One region of the Pseudoalteromonas sp. 1CM17D genome, then DNA from elsewhere that is predicted to be linked to it. Evidence: predicted binding sites of a transcription regulator. Region 1 holds the regulator's gene; each other region holds the start of a gene.
What was found. Region 1 encodes sigma-54, which starts transcription at its own class of promoters, with help from an activator protein. Its sites were predicted from a motif close to GTTGGCACGNNNNTNGNNT; they were not measured.
Positions count from the first base shown of each region.

Region 1 (4,269 bases):
GCAAACGAAGTACGTTACGACGTAGCAAAGCGCTTTTTAACGCTTGTTGGCGATGCTGAAGTCGCACAAGCCGGTCAAAAAATTAATGCTAAAAGTATTACCTACGATATGCAGCAGCAGCTTATTAGCGCAGAAAAAGACGAAAACTCCACGGATCGTGTCCACACAATTTTAGTGCCTGTTGAAGCAAAACTTAAAGAAAAAACAGGTAACGAAGGTCAACCATGAGCACCTTAAAAGCAGAACTATTAGCAAAAAGCTATAAAGGCCGCCAAGTTGTAAAAAATGTAGGCCTTGAGGTAGAAGCCGGCAGCATTGTTGGCTTATTGGGCCCTAATGGCGCAGGTAAAACCACCACCTTTTACATGATTGTAGGATTAGTACCTAGCGACAAAGGTAAAATTTCTATTGATGATAACGACATTACGTTATTACCTATGCACAGCCGCGCCCGCTTAGGCATTGGCTATTTGCCGCAAGAGTCATCAATATTTAGAAAGCTGACAGTTTATCAAAACTTAATGGCTATTTTAGAAACGCGTAAAGAGCTCAATAAAGCCGCGCGAGAAGAAACGCTTAACAACTTACTTGATGAATTTAGTATTCAGCATATTCGCGATAGCCAAGGTATGGCGCTTTCTGGTGGTGAACGCCGCCGTGTAGAAATTGCCAGAGCACTGGCAGCAAACCCTAAATTTATTTTATTGGATGAGCCTTTTGCTGGTGTTGATCCGATTTCAGTGTTAGATATAAAGAAAATAATAGAACATCTTAAAAACCGTGGCATTGGCGTATTAATTACCGATCACAATGTAAGAGAAACCCTTGATGTTTGTGAAAAAGCCTACATTGTTTCTCATGGGGAGCTAATTGCATCTGGCACCCCAGAACACGTATTAAATGACAAAACTGTACGCGATGTTTATTTAGGCGAGCAATTTAGGCTGTAACATTTAAGCCACACCTACAAGCATCTGCTAATATTAATTATAACAACATAAAAGGATTGTTAGAGATACATGAGGCAATCATTACAGCTGCGCATGGGCCAGCAACTTACAATGACTCCACAATTGCAACAAGCGATTCGCTTGCTGCAGCTCAGTACATTGGATCTCCAGCAAGAAATACAAGAAGCACTTGATAGCAACCCGCTATTAGAAGTAGAAGAGCAAGATTACACGGAAGAGTCGGCTGGAAAAAATGAACAAAAAGCAGATACGGATGATGTAACCGTAAGCGCATCGGCTGACGATACAACCAGCGAGTACGAGCAAGACAGTGGCGAAGCTTTAAATAAAGACACCGTTAGCGATGATATGGCAATGGATGTAACTTGGGATGAGTACATGAGCGCAGCCCCTGCGGCATCCTCAGGCCCAATGCCAGAAGATGAGTCTATTTATCAAGGTGCCTCTACTGAAACGCTACATGAGTATTTAATGTGGCAGCTTCAGCTTACTCCTTTTAGCCCCACTGATGAAGCCATTGCTATTGCCATTGTAGAAGCTGTAGATGACTCGGGTATTTTAACGCTAAGTTGCGAAGAAATTTTAGAAAGCTTTAACCAAGAAAACGATGACGAAGTTGAAGTTGAACTTGATGAAATAGAAGCCGTTTTAAAGCGTATTCAGTTATTTGACCCTGTAGGTATAGCCGCGCGCAGTTTACAAGAGTGCTTGTGTATTCAGCTAAACCAGTTTGATAAAGACACCCCTTTTATAGAACAAACTAAAATGATCTTAACCGATCACATTGATCTATTAGCGGCACGCGACTATCGTACATTAATGAAAAAGACTAAGCTTAAAGAAGACGAGCTTAAAGAGGTCATGACCCTAATACATACCCTCAACCCAAAACCTGCAGATACCATAGTAAGGGAAGAGTCGGAGTATGTAATACCAGATGTGTCGGTTAAAAAAATAAAAGGCCGCTGGGTGGTAGAGCTAAACCCAGATAGCATGCCAAAAATACGCGTAAATAGTCAGTACGCGGCTATGTCACGTACCGTAAAATCAAGTGGTGATAGCCAATTTATTCGCTCTCACTTACAAGAAGCTAAATGGTTTATAAAAAGCCTTGAAAGCAGAAACGACACGCTGCTCAAAGTAACAAACTGTATTGTAAAACAGCAACAAGCATTTTTTGAACATGGCCCAGAAGCCATGAAGCCAATGGTTTTAAACGATGTTGCTGAAATGGTAGAAATGCATGAATCGACAATTTCGCGTGTTACTACGCAAAAATATATGCATACGCCACGTGGTATTTTTGAGCTTAAGTATTTTTTCTCAAGCCACGTAAGCACTGAAAACGGCGGAGAGTGTTCATCAACCGCAATACGTGCCCTAATTAAAAAGCTAATTGCCGCGGAAAACTCAGCTAAACCATTGAGTGATAGTAAAATTGCGGATATATTGGCAGAGCAAGGAATTAAAGTAGCTAGACGCACAATAGCAAAATACCGTGAATCGCTAGCTATTCCACCGTCAAATCAGAGAAAGAGTTTGATATAAGACGTAAAAAACAAAGAGGAAATGCTTATGCAACTAAACCTAACTGGTCGTCACGTAGAAGTAACTGATTCACTTAGAGACTATGTAAATAATAAATTTGCAAAGCTAGAAAGGCACTCAGATCATATTAGCAATGTGCATGTCATTCTCGATGTAGAAAAACTCAACCAAAAAGCAGAAGCGACTATTCATGTAAGTGGCGCAGATTTATTTGCCTCAACAGAGCACCAAGATATGTATGCCGCTATAGACTCGTTGATTGACAAGCTCGATCGTCAAGTCATAAAACATAAAGAGAAGCTTGCTAGACACTAATATTATGAAATTAAGTACATTAGTATGCCAGGACTGCAGCAAAGCTGCGGTCCTTTTTAGTAGTAAAAAAAGAATTTTAGAGTTTATCAGTGAGCTTGCTCATGAAAAGCTCCCCTACTTACCACAACAAGATATTCTTAATGCGCTGGCAAGTAGAGAAAAGCTAGGCAGTACTGGCATTGGCCGGGGTATCGCCATTCCTCATGGCAGAATGGGTGGCGTAGAAGAGCCGCTGGCTTTAGTACTTGTTAGCGACACGCCTGTTAACTTTGATGCTATTGATAACTGCCCTGTTGATATTTTTGTTGCACTCATCGTACCAGATGGCGATAACCAACAGCACCTAAAGACTCTGGCAACCATAGCTGATAAACTGAGCAACAAAGAATTTTGTAAACAGCTGCGTAGTGCTAAAACCGATGCAGAGCTGTATCAAGTAATTGTTGATCAATCGTAGTAAATACTAAGGGCTATAAATGGAGTTAATTATCATAAGCGGCCGTTCTGGTTCAGGTAAGTCGGTTGCTTTACGCGTGGTTGAAGATTTAGGCTATTATTGCGTAGATAATATTCCGGTCAACTTACTGCCCTCTTTAGTGCGAAGTGTTTCAGATAACTATGACAAAATAGCCGTTAGTATAGATGTTCGTAATATCCCCAAAGAACAAGATGAATTTAACGATATTCTCGAGTACCTTCCTGACTTTGCTAAACCCACACTGTTTTATTTAGATAGTGATGATCAAACACTGATCAAACGTTTTTCAGAAACACGCAGATTACACCCTTTATCCATCGATTCACTGCCGCTTGATTTAGCAATAAAAAAAGAAAAAGAACTGCTTGATGTACTCGTAACACGCGCTGACTTTATGCTAGATACCACCGATTTAAGTGTGCACCAATTAGCAGAGTCAATTCGCGAAAAAATACTGGGTAAAAAAGATAAGCAACTTATTGTAACATTTGAATCGTTTGGCTTTAAACACGGCATACCTAAAGAAGCTGATTATGTTTTTGATGCTCGCTTTTTGCCAAACCCCCACTGGGAGCCTGAACTCAAACCGCTTACGGGCCTTGATCAACCAGTAAAAGATTTTTTGGCAAATCACAGCATAGTGCAAAAATTCACTTGGCAAATTCAAACCTTTGTACAAACTTGGCTGCCACACTTAGAGCGCAATAACCGTAGTTACCTCACTATTGCAATTGGCTGTACTGGTGGTCAACATCGCTCGGTTTATTTAGCGCAAGCCATTGGTGAGAGCTTTGCTATGACGCATCCGAATGTCAAAATTCGTCATCGTGAGCAAGAAAAGTAACCTTAAAATAATAACCTGTTCAGTTTAGGTATAGTAATTTATGCGCTGTGAAGACACATTTTTAATAAAAAATAAATTAGGCTTACACGCCAGAGCGGCAACGGTCCTTGCGC
Region 1 covers NZ_JALNTP010000008.1:47,755-52,023, reverse strand. The annotation lists gene lptA (lipopolysaccharide transport periplasmic protein LptA) at 1-228, shown strand, start outside; gene lptB (LPS export ABC transporter ATP-binding protein) at 225-950, shown strand; gene MSC25_RS14215 (RNA polymerase factor sigma-54) at 1,020-2,519, shown strand; gene hpf (ribosome hibernation promoting factor) at 2,547-2,834, shown strand; gene MSC25_RS14205 (PTS sugar transporter subunit IIA) at 2,839-3,291, shown strand; gene rapZ (RNase adapter RapZ) at 3,311-4,156, shown strand; gene MSC25_RS14195 (HPr family phosphocarrier protein) at 4,197-4,269, shown strand, end outside.

Region 2 (4,269 bases), 160 kb from region 1:
AAATCTAATTCGGTATCGCGGGGCGTACCTTCAACAATTGCTACAATGGTTTCTGTAGCTGAATGACCGTAAGTCATACTCATTGAAGAAATAGCGGTATCAAGCATATCAATGCCTGCATCAATGGCTTTTTGATACGTAGCTGTACTTAAACCGGTGGTTGCATGGCACTGCATAGCAATAGGGATAGAAACGGTTTCTTTTAGCCCTTTAATAAGTTGCTCTGCATCGTATGGTTTTAATAAGCCTGCCATATCTTTAATACAAATAGAGTGACAACCTAAATCCTCTAGCTGTTTTGCAAGGGTTAACCACATATCAAGAGTATGCACAGGGCTTACAGTATAAGAAATCGTACCTTGCGCGTGGGCACCTACTTTTACAGCCGCTTTAATTGCCGTTTCTAAGTTCCGTACATCGTTCATGGCGTCAAAAATACGAAATACATCTACACCATTTTTGTGGGCACGCTCTACAAACTTTTCTACCACGTCATCGGCATAGTGGCGGTAACCCAATAAATTTTGCCCACGTAAAAGCATTTGCTGTTTAGTATTGGGCATTGCTTTTTTAAGGGCACGAATACGCTCCCACGGATCTTCACCTAAATAACGAATACACGAGTCAAACGTAGCGCCGCCCCACGACTCAATAGACCAATAACCGGCATCATCAAGTTTGCTAGCAATAGGGAGCATGTCATCTAAGCGCATACGGGTTGCAAGTAAAGACTGATGAGCATCGCGTAAAACAAGTTCTGTTAATTTTAATTTAGCCATGTGTGCCTCTTATTTATTATTTGATTTGTACTGAGCAATGGCAGCACTAATAGCAGCGATGTGCTCGTTTGGCACACCTTGAGATTTTAAAGATGGTGATTTAACCGGTATTGCAACTTCAGCCTCGTCAAAACGAGCAACCAAGTTAGACATGAATGACACAGCACCAATCAATATTGAAAGAAATACAAACACGCCCACCATGCCCGTAAGCATCAAGCTACCTGCGGTTGTGAGTACAGCTCCTATATCCATTTTTCTCCCCCTGCACTATATAGCGATATAAAAAACCGCTTTATTTAAATAATTATTCACCGAATGATAACAAAACTTTTAACTTTGTCCACCACCTGTCAATTGGTAAAACCAATTAAAATTAAACTAACATACAGTCACAATAGTTAACATAGCTAATACAGGGTTAAATTAGCTTAGATATAGATGATAAAAATAACCGTTATAGGCAAAGGTTATATGGTTAAACCCAAAAAAACTTAAAAACTATAAAAAATAGTAAGTTAAACGGCAGGTAAAAAATCAGTTTGGGCTAAAATGTAAATTGGTCTTACCAAGACTAGTAAAGCAGCGCGCAAAAAATATTTATTTTTTTACTCTCTTTACAATAGTGTGAATAAGTTACATCGTTAAACGTAAAACTTACCAATCCTAAATTTACAATCTTCGCTCAAAAAACATAACATATTGAAAATTAATAAAATTAAACTCTGGCACGCAACTGGCATTATTACTTTCGAACGAATTTGATAACCAAGGAGAAAACAATGTTACGCTGGACAATTACATTTTTAGTTATTGCTTTAATCGCTGCAGTGTTAGGTTTTGGTGGTATCGCAGGTGCCGCAGCTGGTATAGCAAAAATTATATTCTTTATCTTTTTAGTACTTTTAGTGATTTCTTTAGTTTCAGGTGCGCTGCGCGGTAAATCGCCCAGGTAGCTACTAACATACTTAAAACACTAAACAATCAACATATACAAGGAATTACATTATGAACTCAACAACTTTAAAAGCAGCACTAATCGCCGTATTTGCAGGTTTCTTTATGATGGGTTGTGAAGACAACCACGCAGAAGAAGCAGGTGAGCGTATTGATGAAGCAGTAACTGACGTGCAAAACTCTGTTGAAGATGCATGTGAAAATGTAAAAGAAGGCGTTAACGCAGAAGAAACTAACTGTTAATCTGTTTGGTAACGTAAAAAACGGCTTTTAATAAGCCGTTTTTTTGTGCGCTAATAAAAAGCGGCTTCTAACTCTTATAATGCATAGCCTACATTAACGGGTGTGATTTTTACGCTAGCTTGTTAAAATAGCGAAAACTATTACTTATTAGCAATTATGGCACTGACCACCACTTACACACTCGATAAACCCTACTACTACGAATGCTTTGACGAGTCCCACTCTTATAGTAAAGCAGCCAAGCCAAAGTATTTTTTGCTGGCATTACTGATGTGCTTAGGTTTAATTAGTATTTACGCTATGGACGATCATTACCTAGGTACATTTTTAATAATGCTGGGAGTATTAGAATGCGTTGCCTTTTATTACCGCAGGCCTTGGTGGGTTACGCGCCAAATGTTTAGTCGTGCTTCGGGCTCAGAGGTTACTCTTTCGTTTACTGATGACGCTATTAGCACCGAAAACCACTATAAAAGCCATACATTTAAGTGGGCAGAAATAACCCATATTATTAAAACTAACCACGGCTACTTAGTGCACCATAATAAAGGTATGCAATATATTTCTAGCAGTGTATTAACCGATGAAATGCGCGATTTTATAAACAAAAAGTTAGCAGTAAAAAGCCATTAAAATGGCTTTATACTGCTACACGACATATCTTGTTAGCTCTGTTTCACTCAAGGCCTAATATTTTAGGAAATCAGCCGAAAAATGATGGTTTTGCATACCTATAGTACCTTTAACTCTATTCCTCTGCTCACAGTAAAGTAAAAAATGAGTGCTTATTTTAGTTAAGATATTTAACCAGATAGATAATTTATATTAAAAAAATTGCAGACTATACTAAATAAGCTCAGCCTTTTTATGCCTAGTAAACTTTGCATGCACTAATTTATAAAGTGCAGGCAATATTAATAGCGTCAGTAGAGTTGATGAAATAATTCCGCCAACCACAACCGTTGCCAGCGGCCTTTGTAGCTCAGCGCCGGTGCCTGTATTTAGCGCCATAGGAATAAACCCTAAACTCGCCACTAAAGCCGTCATAAGTACTGGTCGCAAGCGCGAAAGCGCACCGCTTTGTATTGCATCTATCAAACTAAGCCCATCAGCTCTTAACTGTTTAATAAACGACAGCATAACCACACCATTTAATACCGCTACACCACTAAGCGCGATAAACCCCACACCTGCCGATATTGAAAGCGGCATATCACGTAAAAGCAACGCAAGTACGCCGCCACTAAGCGCAAGTGGCACGCCGCTAAATATAATTAACGAATCACGCAGTGAATTAAACGCGCTATAAAGCAGGCCAAATATAAGTAATAAAGTAACCGGTACCACCAGCGATAGCCGCTTACTTGCCGATTCTAGTTGTTCAAACGTGCCGCCGTATTCAATCCAATAACCACTAGGTAAATTAAGCTGCGAATTTAAAGCGGCTTGCGCTTCGCTTACAAAGCTTGCTAAATCGCGCCCTTCTACATTTGCAGTTACTACAACGTTACGCTTACCGCTTTCACGGTTTATTTGATTAGGCCCTTTATCAATACTAATATTTGCAACTTCGCCAAGCGGTACAAATGCAAGGTCGGGATTAGCACTTTTTGGCACAGCAACAGGTAAACGTGCAAGCTGTGTTATATCGCTAGACCAACGCTCATCTAAACGCACTAATAACGAAAAGCGTTTATCGCCTTCATAAATAAGCCCGGTTTGCACACCGCCTATAGCAGCGCTTACACTTTGCTGTATATCGGTTACGGTTAAGCCTAACAGCGCCATGTGGTCGCGAAGCGGCGTTACCGAAAGTGTAGGCAAACCTTCCATTTGCTCAAGGCGTACACCGGTTGCGCCAGTAATATTTTGTACCAAGGCTGTGGCTTTTTCACCGAACTGTTTTAATGTTGATAAATCATCACCATAAATACGCACGGCCACATCGGCGCGCACGCCAGCAATTAGCTCGTTAAAGCGCATTTCTATTGGTTGGGTAAACTCATAGTTATTACCGGGTACTTCATTAACTAAATGGCGAATTTGCTTAACCAGTTCTTCTTTAGGTAAAGCAGGATTTGGCCATTGATCGCGAGGTTTTAACATTAAAAAGGTGTCGGCAACGTTAGGTGGCATAGGATCGTTTGCTACATCGGGAGTACCAATTTTTGAAAATACATTAGCCACCTCAGGCTTAGCTAAAATGGCTTGCTCTAGCTCTTTTTGCATTTTTACCGATTGCTCAATACCGGTGCCGGTAATGCGCAGCGCATGCATAGCTATATCGCCC
Region 2 covers NZ_JALNTP010000008.1:212,289-216,557, reverse strand. The annotation lists gene oadA (sodium-extruding oxaloacetate decarboxylase subunit alpha) at 1-779, opposite strand, end outside; gene MSC25_RS14990 (OadG family transporter subunit) at 789-1,034, opposite strand; gene MSC25_RS14985 (DUF1328 family protein) at 1,562-1,735, shown strand; gene MSC25_RS14980 (hypothetical protein) at 1,788-1,979, shown strand; gene MSC25_RS14975 (YcxB family protein) at 2,136-2,612, shown strand; gene MSC25_RS14970 (CusA/CzcA family heavy metal efflux RND transporter) at 2,826-4,269, opposite strand, start outside.
Region 2: a site for sigma-54 is predicted at 1,504-1,522, ahead of MSC25_RS14985 (DUF1328 family protein). Genes of this name have one in related genera too.

Region 3 (4,269 bases), on a different contig from region 1:
TCAGGTTCGTTCGCTACAAGTGCTCTTACCGCTTTAAGCAAATCTTCGTCGCCATGTAAATCTGGCAGCTGTAGTGTACCATCGCTTGAGAAGCCTACAGAAGCAGAATCAAAGTCTTTATTTAGCATATCTAGCGTGCTATCGCCAATATCCACCCCAGAGCTTAATGCATCTTCATCGTACTCTTCGAGCGTATCATCTGGGTATATTAAGCGTTTAAGCATAGGCTTAACAACTGCCATAATAAGCACAATAATAACCAGCGCCCCCAATACTAAGCGGACGATTTTCATAAACCAGTCCTGCTCCCACAGCGGTACTTCTAAATCTAAATCAACTGCTTCGCGTACAAATGGCACGGTTACCACCTCTAATGCATCGCCGCGTTGCATATCAAAGCCTACCCCACCTTGTAATAGGCGACGTATATTTGACAAAGCCTCTACCGAGCGCGGCGCCATGGTTGTTTCGCCGTTTTCACCTACTTTTGGCACATAATCAACGGCAACCGAGACGCTAATTCTGCGAATAACCCCTGTTTGTTGGCGCTTATGTGAAATGGTGGTGTCTAGCTCAAAATTACGCGTAGCCTCTTTATGCACTCGACTTGGATTGGTTGCCGTACCCGCATTACCTTGGCCTGCTACTTCTGGAATAGTTGAATTCATAGGGGGCTGATTAGTCAGTGCCCCAGGAATACCTACCGCTAAGCCACCAATGTTGTTCTCTTCAAATGTGGTTTCGCTTCTTACTGCTGGTAAGTCTGGGTTGTAGCGCTTTTGTGTTTCTTCTACTGAGCTAAAGTCCATGTTTAAATCAACTTGCGCCGTGTAGTTACCCAAGCCAACTACAGGAATAAGAATACTGTCTATTTTCTCTAAATACTCTTGCTCACGCTTTCTTTCAATGTCGTACTCTTTACGAGAGCGTGCTGCTAATGAGTCTTGCGAGCCTGAATTAAGTAAGCGGCCGTTTTGATCTGTTACCGTTACACGTGAAGGCTCAAGCCCCTGTACTGCAGAGGCAATCATATCAACCACTGAGTCAATCTCCTCGCCATCAAGCATTCTGCCGCGCTTAAGAGTCAATACCACTGTGGCTGATGGCTTTTTCTCTCTGCGTGCAAATACGTTTTCTTTTGGAATGGCTAATAAAACTTTCGCGCGTGTTACGTTGTTTAATTCTTCTATGGTGCGGGCAAGTTGTTGTTCGCGGCCGTGTTTTAAGCGTTCACGCTCTAATCGTTGGCTAACACCAAAGCCCATATCTTGCATTATGATGTCGGTGCCTGAAGTAGGACCTTGCTCTAGGCCTTCACGGGCCATCAGCAATTTAATGTTTTGATACTCGCTTTCATCAACCGAAATTACGTTGCCGTCTAGTTCGTAGTCAATTTTTTGTGCATCTAAAAAATCAAGGGTTTGGATCAGCTCTTCTGTTGGCATTTTACCCAGCGGACGCATGTCTGGCTGACGTGCCCAAATAATCACAAATATGGCAATAGCTAAACAAATAGCCAGCGCAATAATAAGGGTGACTTGGCGAAGCACATCAACACCATTTAAGGCGCTTAAGTAGCCCGACTTTTGTTCTTGTTGCTCGTTATCTTCGCTTTGGTCAATACCGCCGCCAGCAAGAGCAAGATCTGTTGATTGATTAGATTGCGCCACAATAATTCTCCACTACCTACTTAAACAGGCATGTTCATAATTTCTTGGTATGACTCAACAAGTTTATTTCTTACTTGTACTGTAGCCTCAAATGCCACTGACGATTTTTGTGAGGCAATCATTGCCTCAGCAAGCGATACACTTCTATCACCCATTTCAACAGCCACTACTTTTTGTTTGGCATCTTGTTGTAAGCCATTAACCGTGTTTAATGCATCACTTAGTAAGTCACCAAATTGAGCAGACGATGTTGGCTGAGCTTTAGTAGGTAGCTTATTAATTTGATTTGTATGGCCTGCTTCTAAAGCCATTGATTGCATTTCTTGAAATAGCGCGCTGTTTTGAATTTTCATAATTTTCTCTGGCAAATGCAGTTAACGTTCATAAAGGGAATAAAGCACAAAGTGTGCCATAAAAATAAACCTTTAATTACATAAGGTTAACTATTATTTTTGAGAGTCAGAGATTTGACAACCCTAAACTAACCGTGGTTAGTTTAGGGTTATATAGAAGAAAGGGGTAAAGTTATGCGGGCAGCGAAATACCTAAATCACGCATTTGCGCTAGTTTATAACGTAAAGTACGCGGGCTGATCCCAAGTGTTTGTGCAACATCTTTACGTTTGCCTTGGCAGCGCGCTAGGGTTTCTAATATTATTTTATGCTCTTTATCTTTTAGCTCATCTTTATAGCTGCCAGTATCAACGCTAGGCAGTGAGCCACTCGCCTCTGCAGGCGTTATTTTGTCATCATAATACGCGCCACTGGGAGTGTTCGCTTGTTCAGGCGCTATCTCCTGTGTAGGCGTACTGTTAATTGGCGCTTGCATTAAGTTTTCAATAAAAATGGCCTGTTCGCCAATTACATTGCCCGTTCGCAAAATAAGCGCACGTTGAATCACATTATCAAGCTCGCGTACATTACCAGGCCATGCATGGCTTAGTAATTTTTGCTCAGCGGCACTATCAAGCGTTGCTAACGGCTCTTTACTTTTAACTAAATGGCGCTCTATTAAATGCTTAGCCAATACTATTATATCGCCTGGGCGCTCACAGAGCGGTCGCCACATTAGGGGAAATACATTTAAGCGATAATATAAGTCTTCTCTAAATTGATTATCTGCAACGGCTTCTTTTAGGTCGCGGTTACTGGTTGCGAGTACTCTTACATCGAGTGAAATTGTTTTACGGGCACCTAAACGCTCAACTTCACGCTCTTGCAATACCCGTAATAGCTTAGCTTGCAGCCCTAAGTCCATTTCGGTTATTTCATCAAGTAATATGGTGCCGCCTTGGGCTTGTTCAAATTTACCTGGGCATGCTTGTATTGCACCGGTAAACGCGCCTTTTTCGTAGCCAAATAAAGTGGCTTCAAGCATGTTTTCGGGAATAGCCGCACAGTTTATTGCCACAAAAGGCGCATCGCATCGGTTTGATTTATCGTGAATGTATCGCGCTAACACTTCTTTACCAGAGCCACTAGGGCCTAGCACCATAACACTTGCATCTGAGCGCGCCACTTTGCTCGCCAGTTCTAAAAGCGCAATACTGCTAGGGTCGGCAACAATTGGGCCGTCAGTGTCTTTTGGCTTTTCGGGTAAATACCGACTAACCATATTTAAAAGCACCTCAGGGGCAAATGGTTTAGCCATATAATCAATTGCGCCTAAGCGCATTGCCTCTACTGCATCATCAATCGTTGCATAGGCAGTCATCATTAATACGGGGAGATCTGGGTAGTTAAGCTTAATGCTTCTAAGTAAATCTAGGCCGCTCATCGCGCCCATTTGCACGTCGCTGACCACTAATGAAAACTCAGATTTTTTTAATTGGATCATGGCTTGCTCAGCACTATCGGCTTCAACACAGGCAATACCCGACATTTCTAACGTGTCTATGAGTGCTTCTCTTAAACCTGCATCATCTTCAACCACTAGTATTGTATTACTCATGCTGTTTTCTCCTGCGTTGAGGCCGTGCATATGGGCAGCAATAAACTAAAACATGCACCACCATTGGCATTATTAACCACTTCAACACGTCCTTGATGCGCATTAGCCACAGAGCTTACAACAGCAAGCCCAAGCCCTGTACCTTGGCTTTTTGTGGTATAAAACGGTTCAAAAATTTTCTCTATTTGGCTCAACTCTACACCAGGGCCGTTATCGCATACGCTAATACGCACGGTATCGGGTTCGCTGCTATCGCGCTGCGCTTTTAATGTCACCTGGGCTTGGCTGCCAATAATTTGAATACTATTATGAATAAGGTTTTGAATAGCACTGGCCAGCGCGGTTTTATTACCGGTAATTTCTATGTCTGGCTCTGGTAGCTCGACAACAAGTGAGCTGTTATTTAAGGCTACCATTGCATCGGCACCTAGTTTTACCTCGTTTAAAAGCTGCTGCATAGAAACCTGTTCAACCACTTGTTGCTCGCCGCTTTTGGCAAAAAGCAGCATATCGTTAACTTGGGTTTCTAAATCTTTTAATCGCGACATTAATTTAGTTTGAAAGTTATCGCGTGATGACTCTGGTAGCTTTTTAGAACCCAAATTGGCCGCGTATAACATAGCCGCCGAGAGCGGTGTACGCACTTGGT
Region 3 covers NZ_JALNTP010000002.1:407,381-411,649, reverse strand. The annotation lists gene fliF (flagellar basal-body MS-ring/collar protein FliF) at 1-1,670, opposite strand, end outside; gene fliE (flagellar hook-basal body complex protein FliE) at 1,691-2,023, opposite strand; gene MSC25_RS05470 (sigma-54 dependent transcriptional regulator) at 2,196-3,620, opposite strand; gene MSC25_RS05465 (ATP-binding protein) at 3,617-4,269, opposite strand, start outside.
Region 3: a site for sigma-54 is predicted at 2,066-2,084, ahead of fliE (flagellar hook-basal body complex protein FliE). Genes of this name have one in related genera too.

Region 4 (4,269 bases), on a different contig from region 1:
TTGTAAATAAGCAGCCTTGGGGCTGGTTATGCTCAACACTAAGCTGGCCTTGTAACTGCTCAACCGACTCTTTTACTATGGTTAAACCTAAGCCACTGCCTTGCAGCGTAACATCTTTATTATGCTTGCCTTGGTAAAATGCGCTGAATATCTGGGTTTTTTCTTGCTCTTTAATACCACAGCCTTCGTCGCGCACTTGCATTATTAATAGCTTTTGCTCAAGTGCTAAGGTTACATCAACACTTTGCCCTGTATTTGAAAATTTTAACGCATTAGAAATGAGCTGAATGAGGGTCATTTCTATCAGCTCTGCGGGTAATGCAAGTGGCTGTTTTGTTATGCTGTTGTGCCAATTTAAGCGTTGCTGCTTAGCCGTTAAGCGGTGCTCAAAATGGCTGTTTATTTTATTTATTAAATTGCCAAATTCGACTTCGCTAACGCTGTCTTTACTGGTTCTGATAGCGTTATAACTAAGTAGGCTGTCAATCATAGTGCGCAAACGCACCATAGATTGGCTAATAAGCTCAAGTACGGCTTGCTGCTCTTTTGTAATGGGGCCGACTATTTCATCGCTAAGTAAATCGGTGCCCTCGACCATTGAAGCCAACGGCGTTTTAAGCTCGTGGGTTACATGGCGTAAAAAGGTATCTTTTTGTTGCTCAAGCATATGTAGCTGCTCTTGCACCCACTGTAGTTTTTCGCCTAATTCCACCAGCTCACTTGAGCCTTGCACTGCAATTTTTTGCTGCCAGTGGCCTTGTCCTAGTTTATCTATTACCGACGTAAGCCCTTTTAAGCGCTTACTTATGCGCCATAAAAACCCCCCGCCCACTAGTAAAGTAAGCGGAATAAGCGCCACTAACCAGTTAATAAACGAGCTTTGTAAAGTACTTAATTCACTTTGGTTGTTTTGAATTTGTGCTGCATTCGTATCGCGCAACCACACCGTAAGCTCAGCCACTAAATCGCTAATAGGCACAAACAATGCAGCATCTTGTTGGTTATTTTCAATTAAAGCTTGATGAGTACTACGCAATGTTGTTGCTAAGCGGCGCCACTGCATAGTGTATTGCTGTGTGGCACTGGCTTGGCTGAGCGTGTCGATTGTTTGTAAGGAGGATTGCCATTTTTCGTTTATTAACGTGTCGAGCGACTCGCTTTTTAACACCCAGTTTTGTCGCGTTGCCCGCTCTAGGCTATTAAGCTCTTGCTTTAAAAAATTAAACGACTTAGTAACTTGGTAATTATTACTGACAATAAGCTGGGTAACAGCGAGCTGTTTGTTTAACGCATTTAAAAAAACAATAACCACCAAACTAAGCGGCAGTAACGACAGCAGCATACTAATTATAAACTGACCTATTAAGTTAGGCCGCCAATTAAGCATTGCACGATACTTGTTAGCCAACGTTACAGGCATTATCATTTCCTTTTATTATTTTAAGCGCCCTATTTTAGTTACTTACCTTATACTCTCGCTGAATCAACTTCTATATTTAACCCAATATATCCTCCTGTTGCCATTTAGCAACACACTAAGTTATTGATAACTATATTAACGACTAATAGCACCTACCGCCTGTTGCAAAAATAACACACATTTAAGTAAAAAATTCCGACCAGTGCCCCATAAAAAATACAAGCCATTGATTTTAAACATTTATTTAAGTTGGCACCATTTTTGTAATAGTGAGTGCAACTTTAATCAATAAGGAAATTAAATGAACAACCGCTTTTTAGTAATTTCACCCATGCTGGCTTTTGGGTTTATGGGCACAGATGCAATAGCTATGGACGTTCAAGCTACATTTAATGAGCTAGATAAAGACAGTAACGGCACACTTAGCGAATCAGAAGCGGGTGAAGATGCCGTACTACACGAAAACTTTTCACAAATAGACACTAACCAAGATGGCCAGTTGTCGCTAAGTGAATTCAAAAAGTTTATTCAGTAAATTCATTTAATTAGGGAACATGATTATGAAACAACTTATCGCAGCATTTGCATTAATGTTTTTAGCCATTAGCGCCACGGCTTTAGCCTCTTCTGTCAACATTCGCTTTGCTCATTTAGACAAAGATATGGATGGAGCAGTATCGCTTGCAGAAGCCAAACAAGATAAAGAAGTAATGAGGCAATTTGCCGATTTAGACGAAAACCAAGACAAGAAAATTTCTAAAGAAGAGTTTCAAAATTTTAAACCTTAATTGTGATTAAGCGCTTTAATAACAAACTCAATAGTAACGATGTTTAAGTCTTTTTCTCTGGCTAGAAATTTTAAGCAGTTAGCGCTAAAGCTGACTGCTTAAAATAGATTTATTATCCACAGCTGAAGTTAATTAAGTTTTACTTAAGCTTTCACCTAGTAAGGTAGGTTTCAAAAGCATTTGCCATAATCCCTGAGGGAATGTGTAAACGGATTTAATGTTGGGAAGTTAAATTATGGCAAGTGCTTTTTTTATTAATCTACAAACACTGTATGTTGGAAGGAAAACCATGAAGTGTGTTTTTTTTAGTGTTATCGCTATTACTATGATCAGCTTTAATGCTGTTGCGTTAGATGTTAAACAACGTTTTGATCACCTTGATGCCAATAAAAGCGGCTTCTTAACAGAAGACGAATTAGAGCCACAGCCTCAGCTACTCAGCACCTTTACTCGCTGGGATAAAAACCAAGACAAACAAATCTCGCTTCTTGAGTTTAAAGACTATTTAACCAATAACCTTTACTGAGTATAAGTATGAAGACTGTAAGCTATTTAGCGCTTGTTGCGCTTGGCCTTTTTAGCGATGTAAGCCTTGGCCAAAGTACAGAAGTTGCCGATAAATTTGAAAAGTTTGACCGTAACCACGATGGCTTTTTAACCCGTTCAGAAACCGCCATTGACCCCGCCCTTTGGTCGCGTTTTTCAAGCTATGATAAAGATAAAGACGGCAGACTTACCCTTTCGGAATATGGCATATACGCCAGTAAGTAACTCTTTTTTATAAGCGTAAGCGCTAAATTTTTAACAGCCCTTACGCTTTTAAGCTATCTACCTCAACATATTGGTATTCTAAAAGTGAGTTTGCTAGTGTTATTTTACTAACAATAAAAAATAACCAACTTATGCAACTCAAAAAACTATTTAACCCACTACTGCTTGCCGGCTTATTTGTAAGCAGCACTGCGATTGCGCAAACGCAGGTCATTTACAACGCTAATGGTTACACTCCCTTATACCAAGGTGGTATTCAAACGTTTTCTACTTTAGTGATTAAAAACGGTAAAGTTGTTAAAACTGGAGATGATACGCTTAAAAACACTTTTCCTGATGCCAAGCTTATTGATGCCAAAGGTAATACGTTACTGCCAGGGTTGATTGACGCTCACGGGCATGTAATTGGCCTTGGCGATAACTTATCGCAACTTGATGTACGCGGCGCTAAATCGGTCGATGAAATAACCACAAAATTAGAGCAATTTGCGAAAAATAAACAAGGCTGGGTATTAGGGCGAGGCTGGAACCAAGAGCTGTGGAGCGACACGCGCTTTCCTACCGCCAAAGACTTAGACAAAGTAGTCAATGACCGCCCAGTGGTACTTTCGCGCGTTGACAGCCATGCAATTTGGGTTAACAGCAAAGCCTTAGAGCTGGCCAGTATTACCGCAGCCACTCAAGCCCCTGACGGCGGCGAGATTATAAAAGATGAATTTGGGAATCCAACCGGTATTTTTGTTGATAAGGCCGAGTCGTTAATTACCCAGCATATGAGCGCTCCTTCAAAACAAGCTATAAGCGACTCGCTAGATGCCGCAGGCGCGCACTTATTAAGCTTAGGCATTACCTCTACTCACGATGCCGGTATTGATAAAACCACCTGGGAAGTTTACAAAGAGCGCAGCGAGCAAGGTAATTTGCCACTAAGAATAGTCGCCATGCTAAGTGCTGCTAGCCCTGATTTAAAGCACATGCTTAAGGCAGGGCGCTATCAAGATGCTGCATCGTTTATGTCTATCCGCAGTGTAAAAGTATATGCCGATGGCGCATTAGGCTCGCGCGGGGCTGCGCTAATTGATGACTACGCAGATAGAAAAAACCACCACGGTCTGATGCTAGAAACCCAAGCCAAGCTTGAAGAATTATTTACTTTAAGCTTCAAAAATGGCTTTAGCGCCAACACTCATGCAATTGGTGATAAGGCAAATAAAGTGGTACTTGATGCGTATCAAAACGTGTTTAAGCAAACGGGCGGTATGTTACTGCGTAACCGCATTGAACACGCGC
Region 4 covers NZ_JALNTP010000002.1:181,175-185,443, reverse strand. The annotation lists gene MSC25_RS04540 (HAMP domain-containing sensor histidine kinase) at 1-1,420, opposite strand, end outside; gene MSC25_RS04535 (EF-hand domain-containing protein) at 1,722-1,955, shown strand; gene MSC25_RS04530 (hypothetical protein) at 1,981-2,208, shown strand; gene MSC25_RS04525 (calcium dependent protein) at 2,498-2,734, shown strand; gene MSC25_RS04520 (calcium-binding protein) at 2,743-2,979, shown strand; gene MSC25_RS04515 (amidohydrolase) at 3,111-4,269, shown strand, end outside.
Region 4: a site for sigma-54 is predicted at 1,669-1,687, ahead of MSC25_RS04535 (EF-hand domain-containing protein). Genes of this name have one in related genera too.